Regions from separate parts of the Arthrobacter sp. NPDC057013 genome, predicted to be linked through region 3. Evidence: riboswitches for the same ligand, from Rfam matches in the RefSeq annotation. Region 3 holds a riboswitch; each other region holds the start of a gene.
What was found. A riboswitch is a leader RNA that binds a small molecule or an ion and turns the genes downstream of it on or off. The one in region 3 is predicted to bind thiamine pyrophosphate.

Region 1 (3,268 bases), on a different contig from region 3:
TTGTACGGGTCGATCCCGGCGCCGGCGCTCAGCTCAACGGTCGCGGAGACCTTGCCGTCCACCGGCGGCAGCAGCCCGGCGAGGGTCAGCGCAAAGGTGGACTTGCCGGCGCCGTTGGGACCTGTGACGGTCAGTGCCTCCCCTGCCCGGACCTGTGCCGTGACGTCGCGCAGCACCGGCTCGGGAGGTACGGCGCGGAAGCCGCGGCGCCTGGGACGTTCCCGCGACACCGCCAGCTTTTCGGCCGCGAGCAGCAGCCGGCCGCTATTGGCGTTGGACGGACCGGCGGCCGAGCGGTGCCGGGTTTCGGGAACGTAGCCCGGGACCCAGACGCCGGCGGCGGTGAGCATCCCGCGGGCCTGCTGGAGGACCTCGTCCGGCGTGCCGTCGATCAGCACCGCGCCGTCCGCTGCCGACCCCGGTTGCAGGACCACAATGCGGTCCACCAGGTCTTTCCACGCGGCAACCCGGTGCTCCACCACCACCAGGGTGGCCCCGGTCTTGTCGAGGCAGCGGCCCACGGCGTCCCGGACCTCCAGGACGCCGGCGGGATCAAGGTTCGCGGTGGGCTCGTCCAGCAGGATCAGTCCCGGCCTCATCGCCAGGATGCCGGCCAGGGCCAGTCGCTGCTTCTGGCCGCCGGACAGGGCCGACGTCGGGTGGTTCAGCGGCAGGTGGGCGAGTCCGACGTCGTCCAGTGCCTCGTGCACGCGGCGCCAGATCTCGCCGCGGGGCACCGAGAGGTTTTCGGCGCCGAAGGCGACGTCGTCGCCCAGGCGGGAAAGCACCACCTGGGTTTCCGGGTCCTGCTGCATGAGTCCCGCACGGCCGCGCTGCGCGCGCGACGGTGCGCCGTCGATGAGCAGCTGACCGCTCTCGTCCGCGTCGTCAGGGTCCGGCGCCCCGGTGCCTTGCGGACCGCCGTCGTCGGCCGAACTGCCGCCCGGGTCGCTGTCCCCCAGTACGCCGGCCAGGGCGTGAAGCAGCGTGGACTTGCCGGCCCCGGAGGGGCCCAGCAGCATGACCCGTTCGCCGGGCCGGATGTCCAGGTCCAGGGCGTGGACGGCCGGCTTGGTGCGGCCGGCGTGGCGCCAGCCCCAGCCGCGGGCGCGTACCGCGGCGGGGCGGACGCCGCCGTCGTGATGTGCGGGCATCAGGAGAAGACGGGCTCCGTGGCTGCCTTGCGGGACGCGAAGGAGCCCAGTACGCCCGTCTTAGCCAGGCCGCGGGTGGCGATCCAGGACAGGGCACCGGCGATGACTGCGCCGGAGATGGCGCAGAACACGATGTACGCGAGCTTGTCTCCTGGGGCGTAGGCGATGTTCCAGCCCCACGGCGCGAAGGAGTCGTTGAGGCCGCAGAACAGGCCCGCGCCGGCACCGGCAAGCAGTGAGGCCGGGAGGTTGAACTTCCGGTACACCAGGGCGGCGATCACGAGCTCCGCGCCCAGGCCCTGGAGGACGCCGGAAATCAGCACCGTGGTGCCGTACTGGGAGCCCATGATGAGCTCGCCGGTGGCTGCGACCGTTTCGCAGAACAGGGCCGCGCCGGGTTTGCGGATGATGAGCATGCCCAGGACCGCCGGGATCATCCAGCCTCCGGCGTACAGACCGCTCAGCGGCGGGTAGACGGCGTTGACGGGAGCGGAGATGAGGTTGGCGCCCTGGGACCAGGCCCAGAAGATGACGCCGCCGGCAACGGCGATGAGCGCCGCCACCACGATGTCCGCCACGCGCCAGTTATAGCTGGTCTTCTTGATTGCTGCTGTTGTCATGATGGTCCTCCTGAGGAACAGGAGGGGAAAGCGTTCCCCCGGCTGCCGGTGGCGGGCCACCTTCTGCCGGGCGCTCTGAGAACTCGACTCCCTTGCGCCGGTACTAGCCGGATCAGGTTCGAGGGTCTGCGGCTGTCCGCACTCTCAGCGCCCATCCGCGGCTGCTCTGGCAAGTGGCCTTTGCATCCCGACGGCGGCGCTCCCCTGTCGTAATAAATCTGCCCTTGTGGGCTGGTCCAGTTTACACCTCGGCGGCCCCGGAATTCCGGGGCCGCCGTCACAGTCGGGGAGGGCTCCCTGCGCGGCCGGGGCAGCCGCCCGGAGTACATTGGGGCCATGACGCTACAGGACTCCGGCAGCGCTGGCCTGCCCGCCTTTGACCCCGATTCCGCCGAGGACCAGCCGGCGGGAGCCCTGGAAGCCCTGATCGGTCAGATCGAGGGTGAAATCGCCGAGCTGCAGTTCCCGAGGTTCAGCAAGGACGACGCCCTGGCGCTCGGCCTGGAACTGGTTGAACGCGGCAAGGAGGACAACCTCCCCATTGCCATCGACATCACCAAGGGTGAACAGGTCCTCTTTCACGTGGCGCTCGAGGGTGCCACGCCGGACAACGAGGGCTGGGTGCGGGCCAAGCGGCGCACTGCCGTGCGCTACGAGGAGCCGTCGCTGCTGGTGGGCCTGCGCGGCAGGGCCGGCGGCGGACGGATCGAGGACAACGCCTGGTTCGACCAGTCCACCTACGCCGCGCACGGCGGAGCCTTCCCAATCTATGTCCGGGATGTGGGAGCGGTGGCCGTGGTCACGGTGTCCGGGCTGCCGCAGAAAGCGGACCACGACCTCGTGGTCCAGGCGTTGCGGGAAATCCACCGGTCCATGCGGCAAAGCTAGCGTTTCATGCCGATAGGCTGTTTCGTCCGGATAGGCTAGGCAAAGACCAGTGTTCACCACGCGAGGAGTTCCGGAATGAGTTTCTTCATCAAGCTGCTTGGCACGGGCATCAGCCTGCTGGCAGGATTCGCCGGCACCAAGGCCGTCGATACCATCTGGGAAAAGGTCACCGGGCAGAAGCCGCCCAAGGGTGACAAGGACGATGTCCCCACCACGCTGCGCACGGCCCTGACGTTCGCGCTCGTTTCCGCGTCCGTGAGCGCGGTCATCCAGGTGCTGGCCAACCGCGGCACGCAGCGGGCCATCACCCGCTTCGCGAAGACCCAGGACATCGTCTAGGCCCCGACGCCGGCCGGTCTTACCGGTTTAGTCCTCGACCCACTCGAGCAGATCGCCTGGCTGGCAGCCGAGCACTTTGCACATGGCCTCCAGCGTGCTGAAGCGCACGGCCTTGGCCCGTCCGTTCTTCAGCACGGCCACGTTGGCCGGCGTCAGGCCAACCCGGTCCGCGAACTCCCCCACGCTCATTTTGCGTTTGGCCAGTTCGACGTCGATGCGCACCACGATGGGCATCAGATCACGGCTTCCATGTCGGTCCGCAGTGCC
Region 2 (3,268 bases), on a different contig from region 3:
TCGGCGTACGTCCGCAGCCACTCGGCGTACGGGTGCCCACCGGGCGCGCCGGCAGCCACATATTCGGCGTGCAGGGTCTCCCCCACCTCGGCGTACAGCCAGAAGCAGGGCAGGACCGCGGCCACCAGCACCGCGTAGCTGCCGCCGGCCGAGGCCGCCACCAGATGGTCTACGTAGGCCTTCGTGACCGGGCCCAGCTCCGTCTGCACGGTGCGCGTGCTGAGCCAGTTGCGGTGCAGCTCGGATTCAACTTCCAGGCACTGCTGGGCGGAACGTGCCCAGAACAGCTGCTCGGACTCGGTTGGCGCCAGCGCACTGGCCCGGGCCAGGACACGGGAGTAGCCGTTGAGGTAGATGGCATCCTGCGCGAGGTAGTACGCGAATTCCTTCTCCATCAGGGTTCCATCGGCCAGCCCGCGGATGAACCCGAGGCCATAGATGGCTTCCAGGTCGGCAACAGTCTCGGCGCGCAACAGCTGCGCGAACCCGCCCTTGCGTTCGGGCGTGGCAGTACTGCCTGTCCGGGCCAGGTGGTGGAAGTGGTTGATCGGTCCGTTGCCGGCGCCGACTACCAGCTGCCCGGACGTGCGAAGGGCCCCGGCCAGCCAGGGCTTGACCGCCCGCAGTGACGCCTCCCAGTCGCCCAGGCGCGCCTGGGCCGTGGCCATGGCCGAGGAGAGCGAACACCCGGTGCCATGGCTGTTCCGCGTGCTGATCCGCTCGCCCGCAACCTCCACCACCTCTGCCGACAGCAGCCCGGCCGTGTTCACGAGGGCATCCGGGCAGGTTGAGCCGTTCAGGTGGCCGCCCTTGACGAGGACCGTGGCGCCGGTCTGGTCCGCGAGCCGCCTGCCCTGCTCAAGGGCAACGGCCCAGTCGGCCGCTTCAGGCTCGCCGAGCAGCATGGCCAGCTCGGGAAGGTTGGGGGTGATCAGGTGCGCCAGCGGCAGCAGCTTCCGGAGGGCTGTCTCCGCAGACTCCTGCAGGAGCCGGTCACCACTGGTGGCCACCATCACCGGATCCAGGACCACGACGCCGGGCCGCACCTCTTCGAGCCAGCTGCGGACCGCGGCAATCACCTGCGCATCGCCCAGCATGCCGATCTTCACGGCGTCCACGTGGATGTCGTCGCTGACCGCGTCGAGTTGCGCTGACAGGAAGGAAGCCGGCGGAACATGCACGCCCCGCACGCCGGTGGTGTTCTGGGCGGTGAGGGCGGTTATTGCGGCCATCCCGTACCCGCCGTGGGCCGCGATGCTTTTCAGGTCCGCCTGGATGCCTGCGCCGCCGGATGGGTCCGAGCCGGCGATGGCCAGGACCCGCGGAACGTCGCGGGAGGTCGGAGCGGCCAGGGCCGCGGTTTCCCTGAGGGAGCCGGCGGCAGCCGCGGGTGCGGGCAGGAGTGATGCTGATGACGATGTTGATGGCAAAGAAGACATCCCTTCGCCGGTGCTAACCGGACAGGTTCAACGGGTTTGAATCTCAGCCGGCCCGTGCGCGGCACCCCGTGTCAGTGCTCCAGCCTAGCGTGTGGACCGGCGCCGGGCACGGAATTATGCCGTCTGCGTCAGGCTGTCCGGCGCCAAACAGGACGGAACCAGAAAGGCCCGGCACCGCAACCGCGGTACCGGGCCTTAACCCGTGGGCTCGGAGGTCAGTCAGCCTGGAGCCTGTCGGCCCGGGACCTGTTCGTCCTACAGTTCCGAGGCGGGTACCCCGACGCCCAGAATGATCGGTTCACTGGCTGCCTGCGGAGCCGGCTTGGCCGCCTGCGCATTGCCCGCTTCCGGCGCCTTGGCCTCGTGCGAGTGTCCGGCGGCAGCAGCCGGCGAAACCTCGTGGTGTTCCACGGATGTCTCGTTGGCTGCCCCCTGGGCGCGGCTGGCACTGCGGTTACGGCGCGGACGGCGGCTGCGGGACGGCGCAGCGGGGCTCTCCACCGGCTGTCCTGCCGCCGGCTGCTGGATTTCCTGCCGGACCGCCGCGGGAACCTCCTCCGGAGCCTCCTCTTCGGCGGGGGCAACCGGAGCACCAAGGTGCGCGAAGGCTTCCTCCAACCGATCCAGCGTCAGGGCCGGCGTTTCCCTGGCCGGCTCGTCGCTGTGATCAACAAACGGGAGAACGACCTTTTCCCCGCCAAAGGTGAGCACTGCGCCGGGCCGTCCGGAGACGCTCTCAGTCTCCGGAGCGCGGTGCACCACCGGGCTTTCCGGTGCGGCGGCCGCGGGTGCGGCAGGCCGGGCGGCCTCACCCGATGCTGCGGCACTGTGGGCCGCTTCCTCGTGCAGATGCGCCGCGTGGGCCGCTGCCGCGATGTTGGCGAGGGCAGCACGGGTCGCTTCAGCCTTGGCATGGCGTTCAGCTTCCGACGGTTCCGGGTGGTGCGGCGCAGCAGGGGCGGCCGGAGCAGTCTCGGAGGACGGCTGCCCGCCCTTGCCCCGGCGTCGCTTCCGCTCTGACCGGGCAGGCGGCTGGACCTCGGCACGGTGCACGTGGTGCTCCGCGGCCACGGTGTTGGCGCGGCGGTGTTCCACCGGCTCGTCATGGGTGACGACGCCCCGGCCGGCACATGCCTCGCACTGCTCGCCGAAGACTTCCAGGAGGCCGGTGCCCATGCGCTTGCGCGTCATCTGCACGAGCCCCAGGGACGTCACTTCGGCCACCTGGTGCTTGGTCCGGTCGCGGCCCAGGCATTCCACCAGGCGGCGCAGGACCAGATCGCGGTTGGACTCCAGCACCATGTCGATGAAGTCGATGACGATGATGCCGCCGATGTCGCGCAGGCGCAGCTGGCGGACAACTTCCTCGGCTGCCTCAAGGTTGTTCTTGGTGACAGTCTCTTCGAGGTTGCCGCCGCTGCCGGTGAACTTGCCGGTGTTGACGTCGACCACCGTCATGGCCTCGGTCCGGTCGATGACCAGCGAGCCGCCGGACGGCAGGAAGACCTTGCGGTCCAGTGCCTTATGGATCTGCTCATCAATTCGCCAGGCAGAGAAAATGTCCTCGTCCTTGGTCCACTTTTCGAGCCGGCCCACCAGGTCCGGGGCAACGTAGGTGACGTACGCCTCGATGGTGTCCCACGCCTCGTCGCCGGAGACGATCAGCTTGGAGAAGTCCTCGTTGAAGACGTCACGCACAACCTTGATGGTCAGGTCCGGCTCGCCGTAGAGCAGCTCAGGGGCGAGGACCTTGGTGGACTTCGCCTGGCTCTCGATCCCCTCCCACTGGGCACGGAGGCGGTTGATGTCGTGGGTCAGTTCCTCCTCGG
Region 3 (3,268 bases):
GGCCACGTCCGTGACCAGCGGTCCCAGCGTGTAGAAGGGAGCACCCTTGCAGAGCTCCTGCTGGCGCTCAACGTTCTCGCGCACCAGGTGGAACGGGATGTGCCCCGGCCCCTCGACCATGACCTGGACGTCGTATTCCCAGGCCCGCTGGGTCAGCTCAGCCAGCGTGTCCAGTTCGGCGAACTGCGCGGCGTCGTTGGCGTCCGCCGTCGCACCCGGCCGGAGGCCGTCGCCCAGCGAGAAGGCGACGTCGTACTTCGCGAAGATCTCGCAGAGTTCGTCGAAGTGGGTGTACAGGAAGTTTTCCTGGTGGTGGGCCAGGCACCAGCCCGCCATGATCGATCCGCCGCGGGACACGATGCCGGTTACGCGGTTCGCCGTAAGCGGCACGTACCGCAGCAGCACGCCGGCGTGGATGGTCATGTAGTCCACGCCCTGTTCGCACTGTTCGATGACGGTGTCGCGGAAAATCTCCCAGGTGAGGGCGTTCGCTTCGCCGTTGACCTTTTCCAGGGCCTGGTAGATCGGCACCGTGCCGATCGGCACGGGGGAGTTGCGGATGAGCCACTCACGCGTCGTGTGGATGTCGTCGCCCGTGGACAGGTCCATGACCGTGTCCGCGCCCCACTGGGTGGCCCACTGCAGCTTGTCCACTTCCTCCGCGATGGAGCTGGTGACGGCCGAGTTGCCGATATTGGCGTTGATCTTCACCAGGAACGCCTTGCCGATGATCATCGGCTCGGATTCCGGGTGGTTGATGTTGCTGGGGATGATGGCCCGTCCGGCGGCGAGTTCGCTGCGGACCAGTTCCACATCGCAGTTTTCGCGGAGGGCCACGAAGCGCATTTCGGGGGTGATGACGCCTTGGCGCGCATAGTGCATCTGCGTGACGGTCCTGCCGTCAGCCGCGCGGCGGGGCACCGGCCGGGCGCCCTTCCATTCGGCGGAAGCCGCGCCGCGGCGCACGGCCGACTTGCCGTCGTCGAGCAGGTTCCGTTCACGTCCGTCATACGTCTCGGTGTCTGCCCGTGCCGTAATCCACTCCGAGCGGAACGGGGCGAGGCCCACCAGGGGGTCGCTTCCCGGGCCTGCCGTGCGGTAAACCCGCAGCGGTTCGTTCTGCTCGCCGTTCGGTGAGGGCTCCAAGGCGATTTCCGTTACCGGAACCCGCAAGCCGTCACCTTCCAGATAGGCCAGTGAATGGGATTTCAGCGACTGCATGACACTACCGGCAGCGTTAACGGCGGTTTCGCTCTGGGCTGCATCAATTTGGGCAGGGCTCAGCCGTGATTTCTGGGTGCTCAATTTACTGCTCACTTCCTTCGCCGGCATTACCCGGACAGGTTCAACGGTCGCAGGCTGCGCCAGCCTGATCTCAGCCCCTGCAGGGGCCCCCGTGTGGTCGTAAACGAAGCTACCACACCCCGGATTGGACCTGTCCATCTATGAAAAGCCGGTCCGACGAGCCCGTTTGCCGCCACGGAAGCCGATTAAGCTGGAAGCCATGGCGCACATCATCGAATTCAGCGGACCCGTGCTCACGGCTGCGGACGAGGAACGCAGCGGGCTCTGGTCCGTGGACGGGAAGCTCACGTTTGATCCTCCGGGCCGGCGACCGGACGCCGTCCTCGATGGCTGGGTCCTGCCCGGTTTCGCCGATGCCCACTGCCATATCGGGCTGGGCCCGGGCGGCGCCGTGGACGACGCCGTGGCGTATGCCCAGGCGATCACGGACCGCAACGCCGGCACGCTGCTGGTCCGTGACGCCGGGGCCGCCAGTGACACCCGGTGGCTGCAGCAGCGGGCCGATACGCCGCGCATCATCCGGGCCGGCCGGCACGTTGCCCGGTCGCGCCGTTACCTGAGGAACTTCGCCGTGGAAGTCGAACCGGAGGGCCTCGTGGAGGCGGTGCGCAAGCAGGCGCGCGAGGGTGACGGCTGGGTCAAGCTGGTGGGGGACTGGATCGACCGGACGGCCGGCGACCTCACACCGTCGTTCCCGCCCGCTGCCGTGCGGGACGCCGTGCGGGCCGCCCACGACGAGGGGGCGAGGGTCACGGCACACTGCTTCGGCGAGGACACCCTGGATGACATGCTCGACGCCGGCATCGACTGCATCGAGCACGCCACGGGCCTGCTGCCCAGGCACATTCCCCGGTTCGTCGCGCAGCAGGTGCCGATCGTTCCGACACTCATCAACATCGCCACCTTCCCGGACATCGCAGCCCAGGCCGAGCCGAAGTTTCCGCGGTATGCCGGGCACATGCGCGCACTGTGGTCCCGCCGTCGTGAGCGCGTCCTGGAGGCCTATGAGGCCGGCGTCGAAATTTACGCGGGAACGGATGCCGGAAGCGTGATCCGCCACGGCCGTATCGCGGACGAAATCCTCGAACTTCACGCCGCCGGGCTGCCGGCTCCGGCCGCGTTGGACGCTGCCTGCTGGCGGGCGCGCCGCTGGCTGGGCGCCGAAGGCCTGGCCGAAGGTGCGCCGGCGGACGTGGTGGTCTGCCGGGAGGATCCGCGCACGGTGCCGGGGACCATCCGCAGTCTCGCGAACGTGGTGTTGGGGGGCAAGATCGTCCATTAGGAATAAATTGAAGCTTCAAGTAATTTAGAGATGTAGAGGCCGCCGAAATCCGGTGGTCCGGACATTCGGGAGTATTCAATGACAGCAGCAGACAGCAGCCAGGACTTGCTTCCTGCCGACCTCACCATGGGCACCGTCATGCTCAAGGTGGGCGACATGAAGCTCATGACCGACTATTACCAGCGCGCCCTCGGGCTCGATGTCGTCGCCGAGCAGGACGGCGGCCTCTACCTCGGCCGGCTCAAGACGCCCCTGGTCCACCTCGCCCCCGCTCCGGGCCTCAACATCCCCGACCGGGGCGAGGCCGGCCTCTTCCACACGGCGCTCCTCTTCGAGGACCAGTCCTCGCTCGCCGCCACCGTAGCCAGCGCGGCCCAGTACGAGCCGCAGGCCTTCGTGGGCAGCGCCGACCACCTGGTCAGCGAGGCCTTCTACTTCACCGATCCGGAGGGCAATGGCATCGAACTCTACTGGGACCGCCCGCGTTCGGCGTGGTCCTGGGAGGGCAAGAACGTCGTGATGGACAGCCTGGCGCTCCCGCCCCAGCGGTATCTGCAGGAGCACCTCACGCAGGAATCGGTGGAGGGCCAGCGGGGCGCGGACGCCGAGGTGGGGCATGTCCACCTTCAAGTGGGTGACGTGCAGTCAGCCCACGACTTCTACGTCGGCACCCTCGGATTC

Region 1: another riboswitch for thiamine pyrophosphate. It lies ahead of ACFTSA_RS11485 (ECF transporter S component); the one in region 3 lies ahead of thiC (phosphomethylpyrimidine synthase ThiC).
Region 2: another riboswitch for thiamine pyrophosphate. It lies ahead of ACFTSA_RS17320 (bifunctional hydroxymethylpyrimidine kinase/phosphomethylpyrimidine kinase); the one in region 3 lies ahead of thiC (phosphomethylpyrimidine synthase ThiC).

Annotation. Positions count from the first base shown of each region.
Region 1 covers NZ_JBHUSE010000007.1:40,245-43,512, reverse strand. Annotated here, with positions in the region: gene ACFTSA_RS11490 (ABC transporter ATP-binding protein) at 1-1,154, opposite strand, end outside; gene ACFTSA_RS11485 (ECF transporter S component) at 1,154-1,774, opposite strand; TPP riboswitch at 1,846-1,990, opposite strand; gene ACFTSA_RS11480 (heme-degrading domain-containing protein) at 2,111-2,662, shown strand; gene ACFTSA_RS11475 (DUF4235 domain-containing protein) at 2,738-3,001, shown strand; gene ACFTSA_RS11470 (helix-turn-helix domain-containing protein) at 3,029-3,235, opposite strand; gene ACFTSA_RS11465 (DUF2975 domain-containing protein) at 3,235-3,268, opposite strand, start outside.
Region 2 covers NZ_JBHUSE010000015.1:33,463-36,730, reverse strand. Annotated here, with positions in the region: gene ACFTSA_RS17320 (bifunctional hydroxymethylpyrimidine kinase/phosphomethylpyrimidine kinase) at 1-1,439, opposite strand, end outside; TPP riboswitch at 1,422-1,518, opposite strand; gene ACFTSA_RS17315 (Rne/Rng family ribonuclease) at 1,695-3,268, opposite strand, start outside.
Region 3 covers NZ_JBHUSE010000006.1:240,478-243,745, forward strand. Annotated here, with positions in the region: gene thiC (phosphomethylpyrimidine synthase ThiC) at 1-1,305, opposite strand, end outside; TPP riboswitch at 1,301-1,408, opposite strand; gene ACFTSA_RS11195 (amidohydrolase family protein) at 1,505-2,587, shown strand; gene ACFTSA_RS11200 (VOC family protein) at 2,666-3,268, shown strand, end outside.